DNA from 2 places in the Streptomyces sp. NPDC096311 genome. Region 2 is predicted to be linked to the other one. Evidence: riboswitches for the same ligand, from Rfam matches in the RefSeq annotation. Region 2 holds a riboswitch; the other holds the start of a gene.
What was found. Region 2 has a riboswitch for ZMP and ZTP ahead of ACIRA5_RS12160 (glycine hydroxymethyltransferase). Riboswitches for the same ligand answer to the same signal wherever they lie in the genome.
Positions count from the first base shown of each region.

Region 1: linked by a shared signal. The riboswitch ahead of ACIRA5_RS44635 (bifunctional 5,10-methylenetetrahydrofolate dehydrogenase/5,10-methenyltetrahydrofolate cyclohydrolase) and the one ahead of ACIRA5_RS12160 (glycine hydroxymethyltransferase) in region 2 are both predicted to bind ZMP and ZTP.

Region 1 is NZ_JBIWFN010000025.1:160,650-175,746, forward strand. Features, by position in the region: gene ACIRA5_RS44595 (YncE family protein) at 1-1,158, opposite strand, end outside; gene ACIRA5_RS44600 (TetR/AcrR family transcriptional regulator) at 1,331-1,984, shown strand; partial or broken gene ACIRA5_RS44605 (phosphatase) at 2,421-2,579, shown strand; gene ACIRA5_RS44610 (polyprenyl synthetase family protein) at 2,623-3,672, shown strand; gene ACIRA5_RS44615 (hypothetical protein) at 3,659-4,006, opposite strand; gene ctaD (cytochrome c oxidase subunit I) at 4,003-5,688, opposite strand; gene ACIRA5_RS44625 (RNA polymerase sigma factor) at 5,794-6,357, shown strand; gene ACIRA5_RS44630 (CU044_5270 family protein) at 6,350-7,336, shown strand; gene ACIRA5_RS44635 (bifunctional 5,10-methylenetetrahydrofolate dehydrogenase/5,10-methenyltetrahydrofolate cyclohydrolase) at 7,392-8,243, opposite strand; ZMP/ZTP riboswitch at 8,267-8,353, opposite strand; gene ACIRA5_RS44640 (hypothetical protein) at 8,371-9,324, opposite strand; gene ACIRA5_RS44645 (MarR family winged helix-turn-helix transcriptional regulator) at 9,384-9,983, shown strand; gene ACIRA5_RS44650 (nuclear transport factor 2 family protein) at 10,008-10,373, opposite strand; gene ACIRA5_RS44655 (hypothetical protein) at 10,546-10,836, shown strand; gene ACIRA5_RS44660 (ABC transporter ATP-binding protein) at 10,971-12,725, opposite strand; partial or broken gene ACIRA5_RS44665 (hypothetical protein) at 13,236-13,467, shown strand; gene chvE (multiple monosaccharide ABC transporter substrate-binding protein) at 13,532-14,620, shown strand; gene ACIRA5_RS44675 (hypothetical protein) at 15,045-15,097, opposite strand, start outside.
Region 2 is NZ_JBIWFN010000004.1:114,467-129,563, reverse strand. Features, by position in the region: gene pabB (aminodeoxychorismate synthase component I) at 1-27, opposite strand, end outside; gene ACIRA5_RS12195 (hypothetical protein) at 58-672, opposite strand; gene ACIRA5_RS12190 (DUF3050 domain-containing protein) at 868-1,647, shown strand; gene ACIRA5_RS12185 (DUF4232 domain-containing protein) at 1,851-2,549, shown strand; gene ACIRA5_RS12180 (DMT family transporter) at 2,640-3,467, opposite strand; gene ACIRA5_RS12175 (hypothetical protein) at 3,603-3,986, shown strand; gene ACIRA5_RS12170 (glutathionylspermidine synthase family protein) at 4,054-5,241, shown strand; gene rocD (ornithine--oxo-acid transaminase) at 5,377-6,582, opposite strand; ZMP/ZTP riboswitch at 6,735-6,822, shown strand; gene ACIRA5_RS12160 (glycine hydroxymethyltransferase) at 6,804-8,300, shown strand; gene ACIRA5_RS12155 (hypothetical protein) at 8,314-9,003, opposite strand; gene trpS (tryptophan--tRNA ligase) at 9,123-10,136, shown strand; gene ACIRA5_RS12145 (2'-5' RNA ligase family protein) at 10,335-10,919, shown strand; gene ACIRA5_RS12140 (decaprenylphospho-beta-D-erythro-pentofuranosid-2-ulose 2-reductase) at 11,045-11,800, opposite strand; gene ACIRA5_RS12135 (FAD-binding protein) at 11,844-13,235, opposite strand; gene ACIRA5_RS12130 (phosphatase PAP2 family protein) at 13,378-13,908, shown strand; gene ACIRA5_RS12125 (decaprenyl-phosphate phosphoribosyltransferase) at 13,901-14,845, shown strand; gene ACIRA5_RS12120 (GtrA family protein) at 14,842-15,097, shown strand, end outside.

The sequences.
Region 1 (15,097 bases), on a different contig from region 2:
GGCGGTGACCTGGTCGGCGCCGCTCTCGGAGACGATGCAGTCCTTGCCGTCACCGCTGACGGTCGCCCAGTACGGCTTCGAGGCGGTGACGAGCGGGCCCTCCTGGAGGGTGGCCCGGTCGACGACGGTCGCGTAGTCGTCCATCGTTCCGGCGACACACAGTTTGGTGCCGGAGGGGTTCATCGAAATGCCGTGGTGGCGCGAGTCGTTGACCCACGTCGTGCGGTCGGTGCTGGTCGCGGGGTTCATCGGCAGGGTCTTCACCCGGGTGATCCGGTCGGAGGCCACGTCGTACTCCAGGAAGCCGTTGAAGAACGACACCTGGAAGTACAGCTTGGACTCGTCGGGGCTGAAGACGGCGGGCCGGACCGCGTCGGAGAAGTCCGTGAGACCGATCGCGTCCAGCCGCTGCCGCATGTCGATCACCTTGACCTGCTTGTACGTGGTCGCGTCGACGACGGTGATGTGCCGGTCGCCCTTCGTCCAGTCCAGCCACGGGTCGTCGAGCGAGGTGTTCACATCGCCGATGGCCATGTTCCAGATGTACTTGCCGTCCCGCGTGAAGATGTTCTCGTGCGGCTTGTCGCCGGTGCCGAAGGAGCCCAGCTGCTTCCCGGTGTTGATGTCCAGCACGTGCACGGTGTTCGCGGTCGACGCGGAGACCGCGACGCGGGTGCCGTCGGGGGAGACGGCCATGTGGTCGGACCGGTAACCGGCCACGGGGAAACGCCAGTTGATGTGCCCGGTCGCCAGGTCGATCGAGACGACATCGGCGAAGCTCGGGCGGGAGACGACCACCGACTTGCCGTCGGGCGTGGAGTACATGTCGTCGACGAGCTGGTCGTGGCCCTCGCCGACGCCGTTGCGGATGGCCTGGAAGTAGATCCACTTGATCGGATCGGCGTTGATCTCCGCCATCCGGGCGTCCTTGTCCGGGACGACGTTGATCCGGCCGACCTTCGCGAAGTCACCGGTGGACTTGATGACGTCCGCGGTGCCGTCCCAGTTGTTGCCCACGAACATCACTTCGCGCAGGTCGGTCGCGGCAGTCTGCGCGGCGGCCCGCGCGGGGGCCGCGGTCGCCGCACCGCCGAGGGTGAAGGTGAGGGCGACAGCGGCGGCGAGCGTACAGAGGTGTCTGGGTCTGAGGGCAGACATGGTGGGTCCCTTGTCGTAGGCGGGGGGTGCGGGTACCGAAAAGTCTGAACACGACTTCGTTCACAATGGACTTACTGGAAAGTAAGGAAGGACCGGCGCTCTCCACAAGGGTCCGTGCACGACAAAATCATCGGAGGGACGAACGTTCGTCCCTCCGGCGAGGGAGGAACGTGTGGCGGGCAGGATCAAACAGCCGACCGGCCGTTACGGAGGCAGGACCGCCGCGGAACGGCAGGCCGAGCGACGCTCACGCTTTCTGACCGCCGCGCTCCAACTCTTCGGTGACAGCCCGGGGTTCAGATCCACGACCATCGCGGCGCTGAGCGAGGCGGCGGGACTGTCGACGCGTCAGTTCTACGAGGAGTTCCGCACCCTCGAGGATGTGCTGGCCGCCCTCCACCTCCAGGTCAACGACTGGGCCGAGCAGGCGGCTCTGGCCGCCCTCGCCGACGCCCAGGACCTGCCGCTCGCCGAGCGCGCCACCGCGATCTTCCGCGCCTACGCCGCGAACGTGACGGCGGACCCGCGCCGCATCCGCATCACCTTCGTCGAGATCATCGGCGTCAGTCCGCGCCTGGAGGAGCAGCGGCTCGCCCGCCGGGCCCGCTGGATCGACTTCATCTGCGCCGAGGCGACCGCGGCCGCCGACCGCGGTGAGGCGGTGCCGCGCGACTACCGGATCGCCGCCACCGCCTTCATCGGCAGCGTCAACGGCCTTCTGCACGACTGGCGCGCCGGCTGGGTGGCGGCGACGCTCGACGAGGTGGTCGAGGAACTGGTCCGTCAGCTGTTGGGGATCCTGCGACCGGCGGGGTGGAACCCGTAGGGGTCCGGAAGCCGATGCCGTGACCTCACCGTGAGTGCCGTGCCGTACCGGGCGCCGGTCGAGGTGTCCTCGAACCCGGCGGTGAATCCCGGGGATCCGCCACCGGGTTCGGGACCCGCGCGCCGCTCCCCGTCCCCACGGGTTCGGCGCGGTGGGGCCGCCTCCGCGCGAGGATGCCCCTGCCGGCAGCCCACGACCGGGGGAAGTCGTGGGCGTGCGCGGCCCGAGGGCCCAGAGGCGCAGAGGTGAACACGGTCGCTCCCCGGGCACCGCCCATCCTGTCCGACCGGGACCCGCCGCGTCGTCGTGCGCGTGCCGAACATCGCGCTACTCGGAATGCAGGAGATGAGCTCGACCATGTCCTCCGGAGGTAGGACGGGCGCGGGGGAGAGACCCCCGAACGACACGGGTCCCGGAGTCAGGACTCGACCCCGATGAGCGCGAGGATGAGGACGTCCGGTCCGGCGTGTACGCGGCCTTCGACGGTGCGTCCGAGCTGCTGGACGCTCTGCCGCCGGACGCCTGGGCGCTGGTGACGTCGAACTACGAGCACCGGGTGCGATGCCGCTTAGCCCGCACCGGCCTGCCGGTCCCGAGGTGCCGCGGCTGAAAGTCGCTCTGGTTGCCCTTCCGTCGGAGTGATCGAATCGGTGCTCGATTCAATCTCGGTGGTGAGGGGTCTCCACGTGCGTTCCATGTCCTACTTGGATCTTCATCGTCGTTTTTCGGTGGACATCGACGCGGAGATGGAGGCCACGCTGGAAAGACTCTCCCCTCAGGCCGACGCGGTGCGGGCCGCGGTCGCGGAACTCGTGCGGAACCGCGAGTTCACGTACCCGCTCTCGGTGCTGCCGCTGATCGTGCATGCCGTGGAGACGGGCGCGCCCGAACCCGCTGTGCCGCTGGCCGTCGTGCATGAGCTGTGGTGGATCTCGGCATGCCATCTCGACGACCTGGCCGACGGGCAGAGCGCCCACCTCGCCGGTGACCTCGGCGGAGCTGAGGCGCTACTCGCCGCGCTCGTCTGCGGGACTCCGCTGCCTCTGCTCGCCGTCCAGGCGCAGGCCGTCCCGGAATCGGTGCGCGGCGCCTTGTCGGCCGAGATCGTGAAGTGCTGGATCGTCGCGGCCGAAGGCCAGTTGAGTGACCTGCGTGGAGACGCGGCGACGGCCACGCGCGAATCGGTGGTCACGGCCTACCGAGGGAAGTCCGGGGCCCCCTTCAGCATGATCACCGCAATGGCCGCCGAATTGGCGGGTGCCGAGAAGGAGCGAGTGGAGCTCTGGCGCGAGTTCGGCGATTTATTCGGCATCCTGTGGCAGATGTTCAACGACCAGGAAGACATCCTGTCCGGACGCAACGAGGACCTTCTGAACGGCACGGTGACGTATCTCCTGGCATGTGCCCTCGATGCGTCCGCTTCCCGCTCCACCCAGCGCATCCTGAGGCTGCACGCCGACGCGAGGAATTCCCGTGACGCCCGAGCGGAACTCATCGACACGCTTCTGGCACGGGTCGTTCTTGGGCGCTACGAGGACGACATCAACGAGTTCCGCGGCGAGGCGCACCGCATTCTGGACGAACTGGGTGGCGACGAGCCTTATTGGTCGATGACGCGGAATCTGGTGGACGAATCGTCCAGGATGCTTCTGCGTGCCGGCCGCGCTCGCGAGGTCACCGTCGGCTGACCGCATCGACGGTCACCAGCGCGAAAGCGGCACCGAGAAGCAACACCGCGCCAAGGCGCCGACGCAGCGCGCGGTACCTCGCCTCGTACTCGGCGCGCAGTTCCCGGCCGCGCCGTGCCGTCCGTTCCCAGGAGCGGCGGGTCAGGGCCAGGTAGGTGTCCGCGAAGCGTTCTTCCACCTCTTCGCGTTGGGTGTCCGTCAGGCAGGCCAGGGAATGGGTGAAACGAGCCGCTTCCGCCCGCCCCTCGGCCTTGGTGGCCTCGATGAGCAGATGGCCCTCCAGTTCGTCGATGAGTGCCCGCGAGGCCGGTGGCCGGTCGTCCATGGTCGTCATCGCAGTTCCTTCCGGGGCGTCTCCAGACGTGCGGCCGCGGCCGTGATCGCCGGGTGGTGCAGGTCGAAGGCGGGGGACTCGCTGCGGATGCGCGGCAGGGTGAGGAAGTTGTGGCGCGGCGGGGGACAGGACGTCGCCCACTCCAGTGAGCGGCCGTAGCCCCACGGGTCGTCGACCTCGACCTTCTCGCCGTACTTGGCGGTCTTCCAGATGTTGTAGAAGAACGGCAGGAGGGAACTTCCGAGGAGGAAGGAGAAGATCGTCGAGATGGTGTTGAGGGTGGTCAGGCCCTCCACCGCCAGATAGTCGGGGATACGGCGCTGCATTCCGTTCGCACCCAGCCAGTGCTGTACCAGGAACGTGCCGTGGAAGCCCACGAACAGCGTCCAGAAGGTGATCTTTCCAAGGCGCTCGTCGAGCATCTTGCCGGTGAACTTCGGCCACCAGAAGTGGAATCCGGAGAACATCGCGAACACGACCGTACCGAAGATCACGTAGTGGAAGTGCGCCACCACGAAGTACGAGTCCGAGACCGGAAAGTCCATCGGCGGCGAGGCGAGCATCACGCCCGTCAGACCGCCGAAGACGAAGGTGATCAGAAAGCCGGTCGCCCACAGCATCGGGGTCTCGAAACTCAGCGACCCCTTCCACATCGTGCCGATCCAGTTGAAGAACTTCACGCCTGTCGGTACGGCGATGAGGAACGTCATGAAGGAGAAGAACGGGAGCAGCACGCCACCGGTGACGTACATGTGGTGCGCCCACACGGTCACGGACAGACCGGCGATGGAGATCGTCGCGGCGATCAGGCCCATGTAGCCGAACATCGGCTTGCGGGAGAACACCGGGATGACTTCGGAGATGATGCCGAAGAACGGCAGGGCGATGATGTACACCTCTGGATGGCCGAAGAACCAGAAGAGGTGTTGCCATAGCAAGGCTCCGCCATTGGCGGCGTCGAACACATGTGCACCGAATTTTCGGTCCGCCTCCAGCGCGAACAGCGCCGCCGCGAGCACGGGGAAGGCCAGCAGCACCAGAACACCCGTGAGCAGCACGTTCCACACGAAGATCGGCATGCGGAACATCGTCATGCCGGGAGCGCGCATGCAGATGATGGTCGTGATGAAGTTGACCGAGCCGAGGATCGTGCCGAAGCCGGAGAAGGCCAGACCCATGATCCACATGTCGGCGCCGACACCGGGCGAGCGGACCGCGTCCGACAGCGGGCTGTAGGCGAACCAGCCGAAGTCGGCCGCGCCCTGCGGGGTGAGGAACCCGCCCACAGCGATCAGCGAGCCGAGGAGATAGAGCCAGTACGCCAGCATGTTCAGCCGCGGGAACGCCACGTCGGGTGCGCCGATCTGCAGCGGCATGATCCAGTTCGCGAAACCGGCGAACAGCGGCGTCGCGAACATCAGCAGCATGATCGTGCCGTGCATCGTGAACGCCTGGTTGAACTGCTCGTTCGACATGATCTGAAGCCCCGGCCGGGCGAGTTCGGCGCGCATCAGCAGCGCCATCACCCCGCCGACGCAGAAGAAGCCGAACGCCGTGACCAGATACAGCGTGCCGATCGTCTTGTGATCCGTGGTGGTCAGCCACTTCACCGCGGCGAGTCCAGGACGCCGCGCACGCGCGGGAAGCGCTGTGGGCGGCGTCGTCACTGTGGTGCTTTCCATGCCCCGCCTGTGTCCGTCGTCGGCCCTGCCGTCACACTTGAAGGAAGCGACGAGCGTCACACCCGCACCTGTGACGATCGCGCACTTGCCGGACACCTACGGATCATGAGCAACGACGAGACCTTCGCCGCTGCCTATCGCGAGCACTACTGGGCGGTCAGCCGCTACGTGGCGAGGCGACTGGACGGCGGGAGCAGTGATGTCGAGGAGGTGGTGGCGGAGGTCTTCACCGTCGCCTGGCGGCGCCGGTCCGACCTCCCGCCGTCCCCGCTTCCCTGGCTGTACGGGGTGGCACGCCACTGCCTGGCCAACGCCGTACGCGGCTACGGGCGCCGCCGCAGGCTCCTCGACCGGATCGGCAACGACGAGAGCGCGCACAGCAGACAGGTCGTCGACAGCCCCGACTCCGCGTCGCCGGGCGACTGGGTGCACGAGGCGCTGGCCCGGCTCTCCCTGGCCGACCAGGAGGTACTGCGCCTCACCGCCTGGGAGGAACTCGGCGTCGACGAGGTCGCCGTCGCCCTCGGCTGTGGCAGCCGCGCCGCGGCCATGCGCCTGCACCGCGCCCGCCGCCGGCTCAGAGCCGAGATCGACCGTATGCACATCACCGTGGCCGGCGGCACCGCTTCGCCCCGCCGCGACGCCCCGAAGGAGCACGGCCATGGCTGACGAACTCGACATCCTGCGCCGCGCCAACCCGGTGCCGGCCATCGACCCCCGCTTCCACGACCGCCCCCTCGACCAGCACGCGCAGCGCCGCCTCAACCACCTGCTGCACGGCGAACGGCAGCGCACGAGCCCCCGTCCGCCGCGCCGCTGGGTCTGGAGCGTCGGCACCGCGGCCGCCGTCGGTGTCGTCGCCTTGACACTCACGCTGTCGGGATCGACCACCACCCCGGCCGTGGCCGCACCCCGCCCGCTGATCGTCGAGGCGGGCTCCACCCCCGTACCCCTGGCCCGGCTCGCCGACCGAGTGGCCGCGTCCGCGGGCTCGCAGCGGCTCGTCCAGGGCACCCACGTACAGACCTGGAGCATGAGTCTGACCTCCGGGCCGGGGGCCCGGCCGCCGATCACCCTCCCCGCGGAACGCGTGGTCCGCTGGAAGGCCGACGGCAGTCACACGGAACTCGTCGTGGCGACCGACCCCCGTCATCCGGGCAGGCCGGTCGTCACCGACGCCGACCCCGTCCCCCGCACGGTCGAGGACGGGCACGTCCTCAGCCGGCAGACCTACCCGCCGAGCTGGAGCGACGCCCCGCCGGTGGCCCGGCCGCCGCACGACGCCGAGCGGCTGCGCGCCTACCTCGAGGAGATCGACCGCATCGAGCGGATGGGTACGCCCCAACTTCTTGACGCTGTTGCCGAGTTGCTTGACAACTGGACGCTGGGCGCCCGTGAGGACGCCGCGCTCGTCCGGGTCCTCGCCGACGCGAAGGGCCTGCGCCCGGCCGGAGCGGTCACCGACCGGCTGGGCAGGCAGGGACAGGCGTACGTGTACGAGGACACCGCGCACTCCGTGCGCCGGATGCTGGTCCTCGACCCGAGGAGCGGCACCGTACTCGGGATCGAGGACACCGTCACCAAGGACGATCCCGAATATGGCGTCAAGGCCGGGGACGTGATGTCGTACAGCGCGTGGATGCGTTGAGCGGACCGAAGGTCTGTGAGCGAACCCCCAACGCGGTAGGCGAGGCCGAGACGCTCTACCGGAGGCCGAGTTGGCGCTCGGCCCCGGTCACGGTCTGCTCCAGCAGGACCGCGATCGTCATCGGGCCGACACCGCCCGGCACCGGCGTGATCAGCCGGGCCCGCTCGCGGGCGGTGTCGAAGTCGACGTCGCCGACGTTCCCGGCGTTGTAACCCGCGTCGATCACGACGGCTCCCGGCTTGATGTCCTCACCGCGGATCAGCCGGGGCCGGCCCACGGCGGCCACCACAAGGTCCGCCTCGCGGACGACCGACGAGAGACCGGTCGTCCGCGAGTGGCAGTACGTCACGGTCGCGTCGCGTCCGAGCAGCAGCATCCCGACCGGCTTGCCGAGGATCGCGCTGCGGCCCACCACGACGGCGCGCCGGCCCGCCGGGTCGACGTCGTACTCGTCGAGGAGCCGCATGATGCCGCCGGGGGTGCAGGACACGAACCCCGGCAGCCCGAAGCTCATCGCCGAGTACGAGCTGAGCGTCACCCCGTCGACGTCCTTCTCCGGCGCGATGGCCTCGAACGCCGCCCGCTCGTCGATGTGCGGTCCGACGGGGTGCTGGAGCAGGATGCCGTGCACGGTCGGGTCGCCCGACAGCGCCTTCAGCGTGTCGACCAGCTCGGCGGTGGTGGTGTCGGCGGGCAGGGCGACGTGCCGGGACTCGATGCCGGCCTTGCGGCTGCGGTTCTGCTTCATCCGGACGTAGGTGACCGAGGCAGGATCCTCGCCGACCAGCACCGTCGCGAGACACGGCGACATCCCCGTGCGTCCGGTGAGTGCGGCCGAGCGCTGCGCGGTCTCCTCGACGATGCGGCGCGCGAGACCCGCGCCGTCCATGAGCTGGGCCTGGGACATGAGCTACTCCTGAGCGTCGCTGACACAATCGCCCAGGCGCGCGGCAAAGACCCGTTCGTCAGGCCGCTCCCCGGTGGTGTTCCACCTCAGCGCCAGTCACGGCCCGCGACCAGGGTAGCTCGTACGATCAGCTGCCCGACTCGGCAGGAGCGGGCGGCGCCGTCGGGTCGACGCCGGCCAGGAACCCCCTGGCCTGTGCCTCGGTGGTCACGGCGCCGATGGCCCCGGCCCAGCGAGCGATCTCGCGGACCAGCGCGACGGCCCCGGCCTCATCGCCCGCGTCGCGCGCCACCACCGCCAGGAGCAGTTGCTGCGAGAGGGTGCCCGGGACGGTCCCGGCCCGGGCACCGAGCTCGGTCGCCCTGATCCAGCGCTCCCGTGCCCGTGCGTGATCACCGTGATCGTGGTCGTGATCGCCGAGGTGCCGCAGCGCTTCACGGACGAGCAGATCGTCACCGGAGTCGTGTGAGGCGCCGGCTTCACCTGCCGCACCCGTTGCACCGGCTTCACCGGCTTCACCGGCGCGCAGCGCGGCTTCGTAGTGGCCGGGCGCGACGTCGCGCTCGGCGAAGAGATTGTCGGCGACGAGGCCCAGATACATCTCGGCCCAGCCCCGGCGCACCTCGTCCGGGGCCCGGCCGCGGAGCCGCTCGGCGTGTGTGCGGAGGGCGGCCAGCGCGGCCGGGTCCTTGCCTTCGGGTCCGGCACGGAAGGCACCGTCGACGCGCACCTGCCCGAGGTAGCCGTGGCGCAGCCGGAGGAAGTCCAGATCCCAGCGGATGCCGGAGTGCGCCTCATCGGCGGGTTTCCCACCGAGGCTCGCGATGAGGACCTCGACGCATTCCCCGGCGGCGGCGAGTCGTGGCCCCGCCAGGGAGGTCCCGCCGAACCAGTCGCTCTCCAGGGCTACTTCGGCGGCGGCCAGGGCGAGGCGGGCACGGGACCTCGGATCGTTCGCCTCGGCCGAGTCGAGCAGGCGCGTAGCGCGCTCCCAACGAGCGCCGATCCTCAACTCCCTTGCTACGGCGATGAGTTCGTCGAGCGGTACGGCCGTACGAAGGGTACTTGCGGTGTTCGTCATGGCAGGGAAAGTAGTAATCAGAAAAACTATCCACAAGAAAACCATCTACGGAGTGGCGCATGGAAGACGTGAAGGCGGAAGAGTCGAAGTCCGCGCGGGGGCAGGCGTCGGCGGCGGACTCGGTCGACGGGCACGTCGCGGTCTGGGCGAAGGAACTCGACTGGATGGACCCGGTCAAGGAGGAGATCTTCGTCCGGCTCGCGATCCTGGCCCGGCACGCGGCTCAGGCCCGCCGGGACGTGCTCGACTCCGGCGGCCTGCAGCACTGGCAGTTCAAGGTGCTGCTGATGCTGCGCAGACTCGGCCCGCCCTACGCGGCGAGCCCCTCGCAGCTCGCCGATATGCTCGGGCTGACCCGCGGCGCGCTGTCGGCGCGGCTGGGGCCGATGGAGGACGACGGGCTGATCGCCCGTACCCACCACACGGCCGACCGGCGTCGCGTGGAGGTGCGGCTCACCGACGCCGGATACGCCGCGTTCGAAGAGCACGCGGTGTCGGAGGACCGGGGTGAGAACGCGCTGCTCGCAGTACTGACCCCAGCAGAGAAGCGGACGCTCGCAGACCTGCTGCGGAAACTGGTCGTGGCAGCACAGGCCGCTGCGAGCGCGAGCGACCCATCTCGGCCTTCGCCGAAAAGGTCCAGGTCACGCGAGAGTTGATCTGGACCTTCGGCCAGTTCCTTCCTACTCGTCCCATGCCTGGAGCAGCGTGTGTTCTACGATCTTGCCGTCCCGCAGCGAGACCATCGAGCTGGCGAGTACCCGCACGCCGTCCGGGTACTGGCAGGACTCGGTGAACGCGACGTGGTCGCCCTGGACGACACACTCTTCCAACTTGTGGGTCATGTCGCGGCTGTAGACGTCGTTGAGCATCTCGGCGATCTCGCCGCGACCGTGTTTGATCATCGGGTGGCTTGGCTGGGTGTTGCGGTCGACGATGGTCATTTCCGCGTCGTCCGCGTAGAGCGACAGGAGATCCGCCGCACTGTGTCCTTCTATGCCCCGGCGTAGCGCTTCGGTGTCGAAGGCGGGGCCTGCCATGGTGCCCATGTCGACCTCCTCGGAAGGCCGCGGTCCGCCGTGGAGGGGACCGCGAAGGGCCTCTCTACCGAGCCTCCTCCGCCCCATGGCCCACGGCAAGCCCAGCCGGTGGGATGCGCCTCTCGGGTGAGGAGCGGAGGACGGCCGTGACCGCCCGCCGTCCGGGACCGTTGCTGCAAGCATGATCTCAACACGACGTATGGTCGCCGCCGTTGGTCTCGCCGTCGGTGTCACGGGCCTTGCCGCGCCGATGGCGTCCGCGGCCGAGGCCCCGGACGCGGGGAAGCTGAACCCGATCACCCAGCTCGACGCGCTCGCCGTCAGCGACATCCCCGCGGAGCACCAGGCCGACATCCCGCGCATCTCCCAGCAACTGGGCGGACTCAACCGCCTGAACGAACTCAACCAGTTGCACCAGGTCACCGACCTGGTCGCACCCGTCACCGGAGTCCTCCCGGGCCTCCAGGCCTAGGGCCTGTCCCTGGGGTCGGGCCTCGGCCTGTCCGCCCGCGTCTGCCCCCGGCACCCCGTGCCGGGGGCGGACAATGGTGTCCGGGGCCGAGTGAAGGAAACTTCGTACGGAGAACGCGCGGCGATCCGCTCTCCTCAGCCCGCCGTCGCGAGGAACTGGGTCGCGGCCAGCTCCGCGTAGAGCGGGTCCCCGGCCACCAGTTCCCGGTGGGTGCCCACGGCGCGTACGCGGCCCGCGTCCATGACGACGATACGGTCGGCCATCGTCACGGTGGACAGCCGGTGCGCGACCACCAGGACCGTGGTCGTGCGGGCCACATCGGCGACCGTGTCGCGCAGCGCGGCCTCGTTCACCGCGTCGAGCTGCGAGGTCGCCTCGTCCAGGAGCAGCAGGCGGGGGTGGCGCAGCAGCGCGCGGGCGATCGCGACCCGCTGGCGTTCGCCGCCGGACAGCTTGGTGCCGCGGTGCCCGACGAGTGTGTCCAGGCCGCGCGGCAGCCGGGCGACCAGCCCGTCGAGCCGGGTCGTCTTCAGCACACGCGTGACATCGGCGTCGTCGGCCTCCGGGTTGCCCAGCAGCAGGTTGTCGCGCAGGGAGCCGGACAGGACCGGGGCGTCCTGCTCCACGTACCCGATGGCCGACCGGAGCCGGGGCAGGTCCCACTGCTCCAGGGAACGGCCGTCGACCGTGATGACGCCCGCCTCGGGGTCGTAGAACCGCTCGATCAGCGAGAACACGGTGGTCTTGCCGGCACCGGAGGGGCCGACGAAGGCGGTCATGCCGCGGGCCGGGACGGAGAAGGTGACGCCGTGGTGGACGTACGGCAGGTCGTCGGCGTACCGGAAGCGGACGTCGTCGAAGGCGAGCGCGGCCGGCGCGGCGCCGGGGGTCGGCAGTGGCGCGGGCAGCGCGTCCGGTTCGGCGGGCAGCCGCAGCGCCTCCTGGATGCGGGCGAGCGCGGCGGCGCCGGTCTGGTACTGGGTGATCGCGCCCACGACCTGCTGGATCGGCGACATCAGATAGAAGACGTAGAGGAGGAAGGCGACCAGCGTGCCGACTTCGATCGCGCCGGTCGCGACCCGTGCGCCGCCCACCGCGAGGACCGTGATGAAGGCGATCTGCATCGCGAGACCGGCCGTGTTGCCCGCGGCCGCCGACCACTTGGCGGCCCGTACGCTCTGCCGCCAGGACTCCTCGGCCGCCGCGTGGATGGTCTGCTCCTCCCGGTGCTCGGCACCTGACGCCTTGACCGTGCGCAGCGCGCCCAGGATCCGCTCCAGCGAGGCGCCCATCACGCCCACGGCGTCCTGCGCCTGCTTGCTGGCCCGGTTGATGCGGGGCACGATCACGCCGAGCACCGTGCCCGCGCACAGGATCACCCCCAGGGTGACGCCGAGCAGCACCACGTCGACCAGGCCCATCATCACCACCGTCGCCACCAGGGTGAGACCGCCGGTGCCGATGCCCACCAGCGAATCGGTGGTGACCTCGCGCAGCAGCGTGGTGTCGGAGGTGATGCGGGCCATGAGGTCGCCCGGTTCGCTGCGGTCCACGGCCGGTATCCGCAGCCGCAGCAGATACGAGGACAGGGCGCGCCGCGCGCCGAGCACCACCGACTCGGCGGTGCGCCGCAGTACGTACGAACCCAGCGCTCCCACCGCGGCGTTGGTGACCACCAGCGCCGCCATGCCGATGAGCGCCCGCCCGATGGGCCGGTCGTGCGACAGGTCGTCGATGAGGCCCCGCGCCACGAGCGGCAGCACCAGACCGGTGGCGCCGGTCGTCAGCGCCAGCAACGCGCCCACCAGCAGCGCCCATCGATGCGGTCGTACGTAGCCGAGAAGCAGCCGCCAGGCGGGCGGTCCGGCGTGCGGCTCTGCGATGCTCACGGTGCTCCTAGCGGGAGTTCGGCGCGGAGCATTCAGGCTACGTCGGAGGGGCCCCCGGAGGGGAACGGGCCACCCGGTGCCGGGGGGCTTCGCCTGCCTCACCAGTGGCGCAGCCCTGCGAGGGAAACCAGGCCCGAGCGTTCCGGGAGCGAATTTCCCACACCTTTCCGGAATCCTTACCGGTCCTCCCCCGTTGACACCCCCGCGCTCGCCCTCCTAGGGTCACGCCTACGTTCCGAACGTGTGACGACATTTCGAACGGTTGAAAGGCAACTGCCCTGTGCATCACCGGAGTTGGAACACGTGTGGACGTAACCCCGCGGCGCGGCCCGGCACGCGTTCAGGTGCACGCCGGCAGAGGGATCACGCGGATCGGCAAGACCCGGATGCCTGGGCCGCGACGCGTCGATCGGCGATCCGCGAGGCGCCGAGGCTCCTGAGTCCCGACTCCACAATGTTGCGGAGAACCTGACCGTCGGTCACCTCGTCAGGGAATACTGATGGCTCACTCCCATGGAGATGCGCACCAAAGACCCCGACGACCTCGGCGGCCACGTGCGGATCTGCAAGGTCGCCGAGCTGATCCGCCGCGGCGCACCGCTCCACCTCAAGTTCGGGCTGTTCAGGGCGCCCGGGATCCACCCGTACGGCACCCATACGCGGGGACCTCATTCCGGCTGCGGCACGCCGCCGACTCGCGCTCGACCTGCTCGTCGGCCGCCCGGCTCACTCCACCGCCGCCTTCTCACCGACATCTGATACGCCGTCATCTTTCTCAACGACGAGAAGAACAAGGAACGATCACCATGCGCAATCGCAGAGCCGCCCTCGCCGCCATCGCCGGAACTGCCTCCGTCGCCCTCACCATGTCCGCCTGCGGCGGCCAGAACAGCACGGGCAGCTCCAAGGGCGGCACGATCGGCATCGCCATGCCGACCCAGGCCTCCGAGCGCTGGATCACCGACGGCAAGAGCGTCGTCAAGGACCTGCAGGCCAATGGGTACAAGACCAAACTGGTCTACGGCGAGAACGACCCGGCGACCCAGGTCTCGCAGATCGAGAACCTGATCACGCAAGGCGTCAGCGCACTGATCATCGCGGCCATCGACAACAAGTCGCTGAACAAGGTGCTCCAGCAGGCCGCCGACGCGAAGATCCCGGTGATCTCCTACGACCGGCTCATCCTCGGCACCAAGAACGTCACCTACTACGCCTCCTTCGACAACGAGCAGGTCGGCCGGCTCCAGGCCCGCTACATCATCGACAAGCTCGGCCTGGAGAACGGCAAGGGCCCGTTCAACATCGAGCTGTTCGCCGGCTCCAGCGACGACAACAACACCAAGTACTTCTTCAGCGGCGCGTTGCACCTTTTGCAGCCGTTCCTGGACAGCAAGCAACTGGTCGTCCAGTCCGGCGAGACCGCGCTCAACCAGGTCACCACCCTGCGCTGGGACGGTGCCACCGCGCAGAAGCGCATGAACAACATCCTCGCCACGTCGTACAAGACCAAGCAGGTGGACGCGGTCCTGTCGCCGTACGACGGCATATCCATCGGCGTCCTGGCAGCGCTGAGGGCGGACGACTACGGCTCCCTCAGCAAGCCCCTCCCGGTCATCACGGGGCAGGACGCCGAACTGGCCTCGGTCAAGTCGATCGTCGCGGGTCAGCAGGGGCAGACCGTGTACAAGGACAGCCGACTGCTCGCCGATGTCGCCGCAAACATGGTCGACGACGTGCTCAACAAAAGGAAGCCGCAGCTCAACGACACCAGGACCTACGACAACGGCGCCAAGGTCGTGCCCGCCTACCTGCTGCAGCCCATCAGCGTCGACAAGACCAACTACGACAGTGTTCTGGTCGCGGGTGGCTACTACACCGACGCAGAACTCAAGTAGCCGAACGGCCATGGCCTGTCATGCCGCGGCCTCGGCACCGTAGCCCAGGCCGTCGAAGAGGAGTGCGGTGCTGCGTACCGCGCCGTCTCGCCGGCCCTCCTTCCTCCCGGTTGCGCCGTGCGCCGGCGAGCCATGGACATGGGGCTCAGCGGCCTGCGCGTGCTGGTCACCGGCGGCATCGCGGCTTGGGGGAGGCGAGGGCCCGGCGCTTCGCCGCGGCGACCGGCCAGGTACCGGCGCTGCAGCGCCCAAAGGCTCGTTCCGGCACCGGATGCTCGGCGGGACGATCGAGAAGACGGGAACCCACCACGTCCTTCGGATCGACGGATCCCAGGTGTTCGTGATCCAGCGGGCTCCCCGCCGATCCCGCGCCGACACGTAGGGGGCATGGACCACCCTGTCCATGCCCCCTGCGCAGGGCGGTTTACGGTGCGTCCACCACCGTGCCCGTCAGTACGGGACGGCCGGGAAGGGGTT
Region 2 (15,097 bases):
GTAATTGTCGATGAGCAGGGTCTTCACCCGCCCACCTCCCTTTGATCGTTCTCGGGCCTACGCGGTCCGTCTTTTGTGGCGTCCGCGGAGCGCCTGGAGCGGTGGGTACAGCCATTTCTTGAAGAATCGCTGAAGGCGCGGCATGAGAATCCAGGTGACGAGGGCCGTCACACACAGACATAGCAGCAGCGTTCGGATGAGCGGATTGAGACCACCGAGATACGGAATCACGAGCAGATTGAATAAGAGCACCGGTGGGAAAACCGCGCTCATATTGATGAACCAAAGCTTCCATTTCGCGGGTGGGGGCGGTGCGGCCGGCGGTTTCGCGGCGCCGGTCTGGGCGTCGAACCAGCTCTTGGAGCCCCGCACACTCCGCCGGCCCGTCTCCCGGGCGAACGGGTCCGCCCGGGTGGCCCACTGCGCCCGGATGATCGAGTCTTCCCAGGCCAGGGCCGATCCCTCGCTGTCGAAGCGGTAGACCACATGCCACTCCGCCTCTCCGTCGGCAAGTACACCACCCCCCAGGAAGCCCGGTTCGCGCGAGCTCGCCCGCAGCACGGCCCACCCCCAGGAGTGGAAGTCGGTCTCGCGGCCCGGGATCACGTGATACGCCACGGTGACGGTTACGGGATTCCTGGTCACGCCATCGAGTACGGAAAGCGCATACAGCGCGTTCAAATCTTCAACGAAGTTTTTCGAGTGTCCGAATCGTGACCATTTGTTTATCTTTTGGTTATCTTGACGTCTTCTGTCGATCGATACTCACGGTAACTCTCGCATGATTTCCGAAAGTGCTTGCGGGGGCCGCTGATAAAGCTGCACGATCGCCATCCCCCGTCAATGTGTCCCCAAGAAGGAGATCCCATGTCCAGGTACGACTGGAATATGAACCACGAGGGAATCGAGCAGGCGCGTTCCGCGATCGAACCCGCTCGGAAGGAGGTCACCACCCACCCGATTTACCAGCGGATAAACAGCCGGGAGGACATGGCGACGTTCATGGCGCACCATGTGTTCGCGGTATGGGACTTCATGTCGCTCCTGAAGTCCCTCCAACGGGAACTGACCTGCGTCGACGTCCCCTGGGTGCCGCGCGGCACGGAGGTGAGCCGACGCCTGATCAACGACATCGTCCTGGTCGAGGAGAGCGACGAACTGAACGGCGGTTTCACCAGCCACTTCGAGCTGTACCGCGCGGGCATGGCCGAGGCGGACGCCGACGCGACCAGGATCGACACCTTCCTCGCCCTGATCACCGAGGGCCACGACGTGCCCTCGGCGCTCCGCGTCGCCCAAGTCCCCGCCCCCGCCGCGGAGTTCGTCCGCACCACCTTCGAGATCATCTCGGACCGGCCGCTGCACTGCCGGGCGGCCGCGTTCGCCTTCTCCCGGGAGGACCTCATCCCCGACATGTTCGACCAGGTCATCAAGAAGGAGGGCACCGACCGCTTCCCGCTCTTCTGCGACTACCTGGCCCGACATATCGAGGTCGACGGCGAGGAACACACCCCCATGGCCATGCAGATGGTGGCCGACCTCTGCGGCACGGACGACACGCGCTGGCAGGAGGCGGTCGAAACGGCGACGCTGGCCCTTGAGGCGAGGGTCCGGTTGTGGGACGGGATCGTGGGGGCGATGGCCTGAGGCCGTCGCCGGTTGATGTGCGGGGCTGTCGGCGACTGCGGTCGCACGCGGACCCCGGAACCTGACGAGTGCCCTGAAAGCCTTCCGAATGACTGACGCTGCATCAGGATGCCTCCGTGGCAGGGTGGTTGTGAATCCTCTCGTATTGTGGTGATCAACACGGCGCCCGCCAGCGCCCCCTCATGCAACGGAGACGAACCACGATGCGCCTGTTCCACGCCGCCACCGCACTCGCCGCCACGTCCGCGCTGGCCCTGACGCTCACCGCCTGCGGGAACGACAGCGGCAACGACGCCTCGGGCGACCAGTCGTCCGCACCGACCTCCTCGTCCTCGGCCGCTGCGGCCGGCGGCGCTTCGGCCGAGAACGCGGGTGCCACCAAGGACGCGGGCGGCAGCACGGGCGGCGGCGGTACGGGCACCAGCACCGGCGGCACGACCAGCACCAGCGGCACCGGCGGCACCGGCAACAGCGGCGGCACCGGCGCGAGCCGCTGCCACACCGCCGGGCTGGGCTTCTCGTTCGGCTCCGGCGACGGCAAGGTCAGCAGCTCGGACGACCAGCAGCAGCTGGCCGTGGTGCTGAAGAACAAGGCGTCCGCCACGTGCACCATCCAGGGCTTCCCCGGGGTCGACCTGAAGTCCTCCGGCGGCAGCTGGTCGCTGACCCGCAGCGGTGCGACGCCCAAGAAGGTCACCCTGGCCGCCGGCAGCAGCACGACGTTCACCCTCACCTTCCTGCCGTGGAACCAGGGCAGCGGCACCGAGTTCAAGGCCACCTCGGTCGTCGTCACCCCGCCGAACGAGACCACCTCGGCCACCCTGGCCTGGCCCGGCGGCAGCGTCCTGCTCCAGGACGGCGCCACGCACCCCGGCACCTACACCGGCCCCGTCGGCGGCTGACGGCAACCGGCTACTTCGGCTGCGGGCCGGTGGGGGCCGGGCGCGGGTGTGCCCGGCGTTCGCGGGCGAGGAACTCCCCGGCCTGCCCCGTCAGCCCTCCTCCACCGGCGCTTCCCCGAACCGTGCCAGCGCCAACGCCCCCGCCACCGCCACCACAAAACCCAGCACGGCCAGCCACTCCAGTCCCTCCCGCGTACGGTCGCCCAGCCAGATCACTCCCACCAGGGCCGGTCCGATGGTCTCCCCGATGACCAGACCGGCCGTGGCCGTCGTCACCGAGCCGCGCTGCAACGCCGACGTCAGCAGGATGAACGCGGCGCCTCCGCCGATGAGGAGCGCGTACGTCGCCGGATTGCGCACCAGCGCCCCGAACGCCAGCTCGTCGATCAGCCGCACCGACACCTCGACGACCCCGAACCCGAACCCGGCCCCGAGGCCGAGGACCAGCGCCCGACCCCGCCCGGACATCCGCCCGCCCACCAGGCCGAGCAGCAGCACCACCACCGCGGTCCCCAGCATCCAGTACTTCAGCGTCATGGACCCCGCCTCGCTGCCCTCCGCCCCGGACGCCAGCCCGAGCATCGCCAGCCCCGCGCACACCACCCCGACCGCGGCCCACTCCACCCCGCTCAACCGCACCTGCAGCAGCCGCGCGGCGACCACCGCCGTCACCGCGAGGCTCGCCGCCAGCGCCGCCCCGACCGCGTAGATGGGGAGAGAGCGAAGTGCCGCGATCTGCAGCAGGAAGCCCAGGCCGTCCAGCGCGAGGCCCGCGAGATACCGCCACTGCCGCAGCGCCCGCAGCAGCAGCGCCGCGTCCCCGCCCGAGCCGCCGCTGTCGGCCGCCGCCCGCGCGGCGATCGCCTGCAACACCGTCGCCGTACCGAAACAGACCGCCGCACCGAGTGCGCACACCATTCCAAAGAGCACGAAGTGACTGTAGGGGACGCCGAATCGGAGGGGTCCCTCGCCTGCCTTGCGCAAAGCACCTCTAATCTGATCGCCTGCGCCAGGCAAAGCGCGCGCACTGTCCTGACAAACGGGGGATCGAAGATGGCGGACACACGACGGCAACTGCGCTCGGGCACAGTCGTACTCGGCGGCATGGGACTCCTCGCGGCAGCCCTCACCGCCTGCTCCTCGGAGCCGGACAAGCGCTGTGTCGACCGCGACAGCTACACCTCGCTCAAGGGCTACAAGGTCGTCGCCGACAAGAACTGCAAGACCACCAAGTCCGTCAAGACCACCAAGACCAGGACCACCAAGACCTCGGTCAGCAGCGGCTGGTACTACGGCGGCAAGAAGAAGGGCGGCTGGGTCGACGGCGGCTCCTTCACCAAGGCGAGCAAGGGATCCGGCAGCAGCACCAGCGGCGGCAGCCACCACTCCGTCGACCGCGGCGGCTTCGGCAGCGGCAAGGGCAGCTCCGGCGGCTGAGCGACACCACGTCACCGCACCCGTAGCCGTGGGCCGCGCGCCCAGCACCGATCGGACCCGTACGCGCATGGAACGCCGCACCATCGAGCCCCGCGCCGGCTGGCAGCAGACCGTCGAGCGACAGGGCCTCATCTACCCGCTGACCCGCTACCCGGACGACTCCCTGCGCCCCTACTGGGACGAGAGCGCGTACTACGCCTTCTCACTCCCGGAGGTGGAGGCGCTGGAGGAGGTCGTCGAGGAACTGCACCGCATGTGCCTGGCGGCGGCCGAGCACATCGTCACGGAGAACCGTTTCGCCGACCTCGGCATCACCGACCCGCGCGTCGTGCGGGCGGTCGCCGAGGCCTGGCGGCGCCGCGGCGAACTCCCCTCCGTCTACGGCCGGTTCGACCTGCGCTACGACGGCACGGGCCCCGCCAAGATGCTGGAGTACAACGCGGACACCCCGACGTCCCTGGTCGAGGCGGCGAGCCCCCAGTGGTTCTGGATGGAGGACCGTTTCCCCGGCGCCGACCAGTGGAACTCCCTGCACGAACGCCTCGTCGCAGCCTGGAAGAAGCAGGCCGCCCTCCTCCCGCCGGGCAGCCCCCTCTACTTCGCGCACTCCGCCGACGACGAACTCGGCGAGGACCTCATGACCGTCGCGTATCTGAAGGAGACGGCGGAACAGGCGGGCCTCGACACCGACTGGATCTCGGTGGAGGAGATCGGCTGGGACACCCTCTCGGGTCGCTTCGTCGACAACCAGCTCCGTTTCATCCGCAGCTGCTTCAAGCTCTATCCCTGGGAGTGGCTCACCACCGACCGCTTCGCCGACCACGTCCTGGACACCCTCGACAACGGCGGCGGTACGGGCACGACCCTGTGGATCGAGCCCGCCTGGAAGATGCTCCTCAGCAACAAGGCCCTCCTCGCCGTCCTCTGGGAGCTGTACCCGGGCCACCCCAACCTCCTCCCCGCCTACCTCGACGGACCCCGGGAGCTGGCCACCACCCAGGGGTACGTCGCCAAGCCGCTCCTCGGCCGCGAGGGCGCCGGGGTGACGGTGCACGCGCCGGGCGCCGCCCCCGTCGTACGCGAGGACGAGGCCTGCTGCTACCAGGAACTGGCCCCCCTTCCCTCCTTCGACGGCAACCATGTCGTCCTCGGCGCCTGGGTCGTGGACGGCGAGTCGGCGGGGCTCGGCATCCGCGAGTCGTCCGGGCTGGTCACGGACGAGTACGCCCGCTTCCTGCCCCACGTGATCCTCTGAGCGGCTCCGGCGAAGTCCGCCGCGGTACCCGCGCCCCTCGGGGGCGCGGGGCTGTGACAACGTGCGGCTCCGCCGCGTGGGTGCGACCGGCCATGGACGGCCCGCGGGTTCATCACCGCGCTTCCAGCGGAGCGCTCAGGCACCCAGCACCGCACGCAGCTGAGCCAGCCCCCAGTCCAGGTCCTCCTTGCTGATGACCAGCGGCGGGGCGATCCGGACCGTGACCCCGTGGGTGTCCTTGACCAGGACACCCCGGTCCATCAGCCGCTCGGAGATCTCGCGTCCCGTGCCGTACTCGGGGGCGATGTCGACGCCCGCCCACAGCCCCCGCCCGCGCACCGCCGTGACATGCCCCGAGCCCGTCAGCAGCCCCAGCTCCCGGTGCAGGTGGTCACCCAGTTCCGCGGCGCGCCGCTGGTACTCGCCCGACCGCAGCATCGCGATCACCTCGAGCGCCACCGCGCAGGCCAGCGGGTTCCCGCCGAACGTCGACCCGTGCTCACCGGGCCGGAACACCCCGAGCACCTCCCTGCTCGACACCACCGCCGACACCGGTACGACCCCGCCCCCGAGCGCCTTGCCCAGGACGTACATGTCCGGCACCACGCCCTCGTGCTCGCACGCGAAGGTGCGGCCCGTGCGACCCAGCCCGGACTGGATCTCGTCCGCGACGAAGAGGACGTTCCGCTCGCGCGTCAGGTCCCGCACCCCGGCGAGGTAGCCGGGCGGCGGCACCAGCACGCCCGCCTCGCCCTGGATCGGCTCCAGCAGCACCGCGACCGTCTCCTCGGTGACCGCCGCCCGCAGCGCGGCCAGGTCCCCGTACGGCACGATGTCGAAGCCCGGCGTGAACGGCCCGAAGTCCGCCCGCGCCTCCGCGTCCGTGGAGAAGCTGATGAGCGTCGTCGTACGGCCGTGGAAGTTGTCGCTCGCCACCACGATCCTCGCCCGGCCGTCGGGGACGCCCTTGACGCGGTACCCCCACTTCCTGGCCGTCTTCACGGCGGTCTCCACCGCCTCCGCACCCGTGTTCATCGGCAGCACCATCTCCATGCCGCACAACTGCGCGAGCTGCGCGCAGAAGTCGGCGAACCGGTCGTGGTGGAAGGCCCGCGAGGTCAGCGTCACCCGCTCCAGCTGCGCCTTCGCCGCGTCGAGCAGCCGCCGGTTGCCGTGGCCGAAGTTCAGCGCCGAGTAGCCGGCCAGCAGGTCGAGGAAACGGCGCCCCTCGACGTCCGTCATCCAGGCCCCGTCCGCCGTCGCCACGACGACCGGCAGCGGGTGGTAGTTGTGCGCGCCGTGCGCGTCGGCCGAGGCGATGAGTCGTTCGGTGGTGGTCACGGGATCTCCGTTTCCTGCAGCGCGGGGACCGCTGCCGCACGGGGGGTCGGGCTCGTGGCTCCCTTCCTATCGTCGCTCGCACGGTGGACGCGGCGGGACACTCTGCGGCTACCACCGCGTGGCCGGTGATCCGGCGCGCCCGGTAGGCTGGCCGACGGGGCCGTGACTGGCGCGCTGGGATGGGATCGACCATCGGGGAGCGGTCCCGTGAACTGTGTGCCGTGCGCCTGGGCCGACCCGTGAACGCTGAACGCCACGTCCGGAGGCCGTCAATGCCCGAGCCCCTTTCCACCGAGTCCACCGCCTTCCGCAGCGCCCTCGACGTGATCCGGGCCGTGGAGCCCCGCGTCGCCGACGCCATCGGCCAGGAGATCGCCGACCAGCGCGACATGCTCAAGCTGATCGCGTCGGAGAACTACGCCTCCCCGGCCACCCTGCTGGCCATGGGCAACTGGTTCAGCGACAAGTACGCCGAGGGCACCGTCGGCCGCCGCTTCTACGCCGGCTGCCGCAACGTCGACACCGTCGAGGCCCTCGCCGCCGAGCACGCCCGCGAGCTCTTCGGCGCCGAGCACGCCTACGCCCAGCCGCACTCCGGCATCGACGCCAACCTGGTCGCCTTCTGGGCCGTCCTGGCCGCCCGCGTCGAGGCCCCGGCCCTCGCCAAGGCCGGGGTCCGGGGCGTCAACGACCTCTCCGAGGCCGACTGGGCCGAGCTGCGCCAGGCCTTCGGCAACCAGCGCATGCTCGGCATGTCCCTGGACGCGGGCGGCCACCTCACCCACGGCTTCCGCCCGAACATCTCAGGAAAGATGTTCGACCAGCGTTCCTACGGCACCGACCCGGCCACCGGCCTCATCGACTACGAGGCGCTGCGGACGTCGGCCCGTGAGTTCAAGCCGCTGATCATCGTCGCCGGCTACTCCGCCTACCCCCGCCTGGTGAACTTCCGGATCATGCGGGAGATCGCCGACGAGGTCGGCGCGACCCTGATGGTCGACATGGCGCACTTCGCCGGTCTGGTCGCGGGCAAGGTCCTCACCGGCGACTTCGACCCCGTCCCGCACGCCCAGATCGTCACCACCACCACGCACAAGTCGCTGCGCGGCCCGCGCGGCGGCATGGTCCTGTGCGACGAGAGCCTCGCCGAGCAGGTCGACCGCGGCTGCCCGATGGTCCTCGGCGGCCCCCTCCCGCACGTCATGGCCGCCAAGGCCGTCGCGCTCGCCGAGGCCCGCCGCCCCGAGTTCCGCGACTACGCCCAGGCCGTCGTCGACAACGCCCGCGCCCTCGCCGAGGGCCTGATGCGGCGCGGCGCCACCCTGGTCACCGGCGGCACGGACAACCACCTCAACCTGATCGACGTCGCCTCCTCCTACGGCCTCACCGGCCGCCAGGCCGAGTCCGCGCTGCTCGACTCGGGCATCGTCACCAACCGCAACGCCATCCCCGCCGACCCGAACGGCGCCTGGTACACCTCCGGCATCCGTATCGGCACGCCCGCGCTGACCACCCGTGGTCTGGGCACCACCGAGATGGACGAGATCGCCGGTCTCATCGACCGCGTCCTCACCGCGGCCGAGCCCGGCACCACGGCCAAGGGCGCCCCGTCCAAGGCCCAGCACGTCCTGGACCCGAAGATCTCCGACGAGATCTCCCACCGCGCCACCGACCTGCTGGCCCCGTTCCCGCTCTACCCGGAGATCGACCTCGGCTGACCCACCTCCTGGTTCAGAGGTCGATCAGCTCCTGTCGTGGTTCCCGCGGCGGTCCGGCGCCCTCGCGCCGGGCCGCCGCGCGGCGTACCAGGAGGGTGCCGCCGACCCCGAGGAGCAGACCCGCTCCCAGCCCGGGCAGCACCCGCCGCGCACGCTCCTCGACACCCCGTTTCGAGGCCGGTGCGCCTGCGGCGTCCTCGATGAACCTCCCGCGCCCCACCATCCGCTCGAACACCGAGCGCGACGCGCGGTGCCAGCGGATGTCGTCGTCCACCACGTCGGGAGAGGGGTCCGTGCGCACCCAGGGCGTGCCGTCCGCGGCCAGGAACAGCTGGTCCTGGCGCCCCATGGCGACATCGCCCCCCGGCGCGCTGTCCGTCTGCGGCCAGCCCCCGACCCCGCTCAGCCCCCACATCACGGTGGCCCGTACCGGCGGGAAGTCGCCCGCCGTCCACGCGTCCGGCACCCGCTCCGTCCCCATGTAGGTGGGAGTCAGCAGGTCCCACAGCCGCGTGAAGTCCTGCTCCCCGGAGTGCAGCGCGGTCGTGCGCCCCGTGCCGCCCTCGATGACCACGGCCATGTCCGGCCCTCTGCGCCCCGCGGCCGGTGCGAGAGCCCCCGCCGGGTGCGCCGCCAGCACGGCGAGCACCACACCCGAGAACACCGCGATCCCCGCTCTCACCCGTCTGCCTCGGCCCGTCATGCGTGTCCCCCGTCCGCCCCCAGCACGTGCCTCGAGTATCCGCCCGGGTCCTCTCTCCGGGGAGAGCTCTGTTCCCACCTGTTCCCGAGCTCCCGGGCGCACCTGAGAGAATGGTGAACATGGCCTCTGAACGTCCCCGCGTGCTCTCCGGAATCCAGCCCACAGCAGGCTCGTTCCACCTCGGCAACTACCTCGGCGCCGTCCGCCAGTGGGTGGCCCTGCAGGAGTCCCACGACGCCTTCTACATGGTCGTCGACCTGCACGCGATCACCGTTCCGCAGGACCCGGCGGACCTGCGCGCGAACACCCGGCTCGCCACCGCGCAGCTGCTCGCCGCCGGTCTCGACGCGGACCGCTGCACGCTTTTCGTGCAGAGCCATGTCCCCGAGCACGCCCAGCTCGCCTGGATCATGAACTGCCTCACCGGCTTCGGCGAGGCCTCCCGCATGACCCAGTTCAAGGACAAGTCCGCCAGGCAGGGTTCGGACCGCGCGTCCGTCGGCCTGTTCACGTACCCGATCCTCCAGGTCGCCGACATCCTGCTGTACCAGGCGAACGAGGTCCCGGTCGGCGAGGACCAGCGCCAGCACGTCGAGCTCACCCGCGACCTCGCCGAGCGCTTCAACGGCCGCTTCGGCGAGACCTTCACGATCCCGAAGCCGTACATCCTCAAAGAGACGGCGAAGATCTACGACCTCCAGGACCCGTCGATCAAGATGAGCAAGTCGGCGTCCACGCCGAAGGGCCTCATCAACCTGCTCGACGAGCCGAAGACCACCGCCAAGAAGGTCAAGAGCGCGGTCACCGACACGGACACCGTCATCAGGTATGACAGCGAGCACAAACCGGGTATCAGCAATCTGCTGACCATCTACTCGACCCTCACCGGTACCGGTATCGCGGAACTGGAGGAGAACTACGCGGGCAAGGGCTACGGTGCGCTCAAGACGGACCTCGCCGAGGTCATGGTCGACTTCGTGACCCCGTTCCGGGAGCGCACCCAGCAGTACCTGGACGACCCGGAGACGCTCGACTCGATCCTGGCCAAGGGGGCCGAGAAGGCGCGCGCCGTCGCCGCGGAGACGCTCGCGCAGGCGTACGACCGGGTGGGCTTCCTGCCCGCCAAGCACTGAGGCGTACGACCGCACACACGTACCACGGGGCAGAGCGCTGCACATCACTACGGCTGCGCCTGCCCACAACACGGCCGTGGCACTTACAGTCGAAGCCGGACGGCTGAGTACGAACCAGACAACGCGCCCGGCGACGCGAAGGACAACGCAACCGGTGACGCGACCGACGACGCACCGGACACGACGACAGGAGACGACGTGGGGACCGTAACGATCGGCGTGTCGATCGCGGTCCCGGAGCCTTACGGCAGCCTGCTCCAGGAGCGGCGCGCGGGCTTCGGCGACCCCGCGGCCTGTGGCATCCCCACGCACATCACCCTGCTGCCGCCGACGGAGGTCCACGCCGCCGACCTGCCGGCCGTCGAGGCGCACCTGACCGAGGTCGCCGTGGCCGGCCGGGCCTTCCCGATGCGGCTGTCGGGCACCGGCACCTTCCGGCCCCTGTCGCCGGTGGTGTTCGTGAAGGTCGTCCAGGGCGCCGAGGTCTGCGCCTGGCTCCAGCAGCGGGTCCGTGACGCCTCCGGTCCCCTGGCGCGCGAACTGCAGTTCCCGTACCACCCGCACGTCACGGTGGCGCACGGCATCGACGACGCGGCGATGGACCGCGCGTTCCATGAACTCGCCGACTACGACGCGGAGTGGCCCTGCACGGGGTTCGCGCTCTACGAACAGGGCTCCGACAGCGTGTGGCGCAAGCTTCGGGAGTTCGCCTTCGGCGGATCCGTGGTGCCACCGCAGGCGGGCCACGTGGACGTGGAGCGCGGGACCATCGCCAGCCGCTGAGCGGGGCCTGCGGTTCGGCGGCGCCCCGCAGGGGCGCGGGGAACCGCGCGGCCGGCCACGAGGGCGCCGCAGACGATCGACGGCACGTCCCGGCACTTCCGGCGGAGCGCTCAGCCGCCGTCGAGCTAGATCGGCAGGCGGCGGAACACCGCTCGCGGTACGTGCCGCAGCGCCGCCATCACCAGCCGCAGCACCCCCGGCACCCACACCGTCTCCGAACGCCGTCGCAGCCCCACCTCGACGGCCGTCGCGACCGCCTCCGGTGTGGTGGCCATGGGTCCTTCCGCGCGCCCCGCGGTCATCTTCGTACGGACGAACCCCGGGCGTACGACCATCACGTGGACGCCGGTGCCGTGCAGCGCGTCGCCCAGACCCTGGGCGAAGGCGTCCAGGCCCGCCTTGCTCGACCCGTAGATGAAGTTGGAGCGGCGGGCGCGCTCGCCTGCGACCGAGGAGAGCACCACCAGGGAGCCGTGCCCCTGCGTCTGGAGGGCCCGCGCGCACACGAGCAGAGCCGACACCGCGCCCGTGTAGTTGGTCTGCGCGATCCGGGCGGCGGCCACCGGCTCCCGCTCGTCCCGGGCCTGGTCGCCCAGGACTCCGAAGGCGAGCAGCACCATGTCGAGGTCGCCCTCGGCGAAGACCTTGCCGAGGACCGTCTCGTGGGACTCGGGGTCGAGCGCGTCGAAGGCGAGGGTACGGACGTCCGCGCCCAGTGCGCGCAAGTGCTCGGCGTCCCGCTCCAGGGCCGGCGAGGGCCGTCCGGCGAGCCACACCGTGCGGGTGCGCCGGGCGATCAGACGGCGCGCCGTGGCCAGCGCGATCTCGGACGTGCCGCCGAGGATCAGCAGGGACTGGGGGGCTCCGAAGGCGTCCTTCATGACAACTCCTAGAGGGGTGAGGAGGCGGGACGGTCGACCGGTTCTAGAGGCCGAGGCGGCGGGACAGGTCGGAGGTGAACACCCCACCCGGGTCCAACTCGGCCCGCAGTTCCCGGAATTCGGTCAGCCGTGGATACATGTCGGCCAGCAGTTCCGGCCGCAGCCGCGCGTCCTTCGCCAGGTACACGCGTCCGCCCGCCCCGGCCACCTCCTCGTCCAGCCCGTCGAGGAAGGCGCCGAGGCCCGGCAGGTTCGCGGGGATGTCCAGGGCGAGGGTCCAGCCCGGCATCGGGAAGGAGAGCCAGCCCGGATCGCCCTCGCCGAAGCGCTTCAGGACGGCGAGGAAGGACGGGCACCGGCGTTCGGCGATGCGCCGCACGATGCGCCGCAGGGCCTCCTCGCGCCCGTGTCCGACGACGAACTGGTACTGCACGAAGCCACCGCGCCCGTAGATCCGGTTCCAGTGCGGCACCCCGTCGAGCGGGTGGAAGAAGGCCGGGATCCGCTGTAGCTCACCGGCACGCGCACGGGGCGCCTTCCGGTACCAGAGCGCGTTGAAGAGGCCCACCGTTGCGCGGCCGAGCAGTCCCTCCGGCACGAAGGCGGGCGCGGACGGGAACCGCGGCGGTCGGAACGCCAGCGGGCGCCGGCGCGCGCGTGGGGGGAGCGCGTCCAGGGGGGCGTGTTCCCCGCGGGTGAGCACCGAGCGTCCCGTCGAGCGGCCGCGCGCGAGCAGGTCGATCCAGGCGACCGAGTACCGGTAGCGATGGTCCGTGGCGGTGAGACGGGCCATCAAGTCGTCCAGGTCCGCCGCGCGTTCGGTGTCGACGGACATCAGCGAGGTCTCGACGCGCTGGAGCCGGACGGTCGCCGTGAGGATCACCCCGGTCAGGCCCATGCCGCCCGCGGTGGCGTCGAAGAGGGGGGTGCCCCGGCCCACCGTGCGGATCGCGCCGTCCGCGGTCAGCAGCTCGAAGGAGAGGACATGGCGGGCGAACGCGCCGGACACGTGGTGGTTCTTGCCGTGGATGTCCGCGCCGATCGCGCCGCCGACGGTCACCTGGCGGGTCCCGGGCGTGACCGGTACGAACCAGCCGAGCGGGAGCAGGACTTCCATCAGCCGGTGCAGGCTCACGCCCGCGTCGCAGAGCACGGTCCCGCCGTCGACGTCGATCGCGTGGACGCGGTCGAGGCCGGTCATGTCGAGCACGGCCCCGCCCGCGTTCTGCGCCGCGTCCCCGTACGCCCGCCCCAGGCCCCGGGCGATGCCTCCGCGGACCCCGCAGGCGCGGACGGCAGCCACCGCTTCCTCGTAGGTGCGCGGTCGGACCACACGGGCGGTGGTCGGGGCGGTGCGGCCCCAGCCCGTGACGGAGACGGGTTCGGCCGGGCCGGAGGCGGATCCGGCCGGGTCGGAGGCGGTGTCGGCAGACATGACCGTGACCGTATCGGCGAAAAAGGTGCGTAAAGCCCTCACCTCTCCCGTCTTCTCGGCTCCTCACCGAAATGGGTGATTAATGGGATGTCGTACGAGATTGCCGTAATTCTGCGGCCACTCCCTAGAAGAGTGAGATCACATGGACGACCTTGACGACATGGACCGCCGACGGTGGGACGGCATGGACCGTCGGCTGCTGTCGGCCCTCCACGAGCGCGGCACGGATCCACGCGTGGCATCCGTCGCACGCGCCCTGTCCTGGAGCGGGGAGCACGGCGTGCTGTGGCTCGCGGCCGGGCTCACGGGCGCGGTGGTCGACCGCGGGCGGTGCGGCGCGTGGCTGCGCGGCACGGCGCTCACCGCCACCGCGCACCTCGCCAGCATGGGCGTGAAGCGGATCGTGCGCCGTCCACGCCCCACGCACATCGTCCCGCTGGTGCGCACGGCCGGACGTCACTCGTTCCCCAGCTCCCACGCGGCTTCCGCGACGGCCGCGGCGGTCGCCTTCGGTGCGCTCGGTGTCCGCCCGCTGCTGCCGCTCGCCGCCGCGATGTGCCTCTCCCGGCTGGTGGCCGGCGTCCACTACCCCTCGGACGTGCTCGCGGGTGCCGCCCTGGGCGCCCTGACGGCCCGTCTGGGTGCCCGCTGGATCGAGGCCGGCCATGGCTGAACGCACGGTGCTCCTCGACCCCACGCCGACCGCCCCGGTTCCCGTACGGACCCTCACCGGCCTCGCCCGGGGTCTCCTCAGGACCACCCGCCCCCGCCAGTGGGTGAAGAACCTGCTCGTCGTGGCGGCCCCGGCGGCGGCGGGCCAGCTCTTCTCCCGGCACGCGGTGATCCAACTCGCGCTCGTCTTCGTCCTGTTCACGGCCTGCGCCGCCGCCGTCTACCTGATCAACGACGCCCGGGACGCCGAAGCCGACCGCGCCCACCCCGTGAAGCGCCACCGCCCGGTCGCCACGGGCCAGGTCCCCGTCCCCCTCGCGTACACCGCGGGAGGCGTGCTCGCCGTCCTCGCCCCGACCGCCGCCGCCCTGCTGTCCTCCCCGGTCACCGCGGCACTGCTGACCGCCTACCTCGGCATGCAACTGGCGTACTGCGTCAGCCTCAAGCACGTCCTGGTCGTCGACCTCGCCGTCGTCACGACCGGGTTCCTGATGCGGGCGATGATCGGCGGGCTCGCCCTCGGCATCCCGCTCTCCCGCTGGTTCCTGATCACCACGGGCTTCGGCGCGCTCTTCATGGTGGCGGCGAAACGGTACTCCGAGGCCGTCCAGCTGGCCGGGAACGCCGGTGCCACCCGCGCGCTGCTCACCGAGTACACCACTGGCTATCTGCGCTTCGTCTGGCAGCTGGCCGCCGGGGTCGCCGTGCTCGGCTACTGCCTGTGGGCCCTGGAGGAGGGCGGCGTGCCCAGCGCCGGGGTGCTGCCCTGGCGCCAGCTGTCCATGGTCGCCTTCATCCTGGCCGTCCTGCGGTACGCCGTCTTCGCCGACCGGGGTGCGGCGGGCGAGCCCGAGGACGTCGTCCTGCGCGACCGCGCGCTCGCCCTGATCGGACTGGTGTGGCTCGCGATGTACGGGCTCGCGGTCGTGAACTGGTGAGCCTCGCCCGGCGGCCGCTGACCCAGGAGCTCCTGGGCTTCGCCACCGTCGGCGTCCTCGCCTACGCCGCCGACCTCGGCCTCTTCCTCTGGCTGCGCGGCCCGGTGGGCCTCGACCCGCTCACCGCCAAGGCGCTGTCGTTCGTGGCGGGCTGCTCGGTCGCGTACACCGGCAACGCGCTGGGCACCTACCGGCACCACGCCGTGCGGGGACCCCGGCGGTACGCCGACTTCCTCGTTTTCCTCGCCGTGA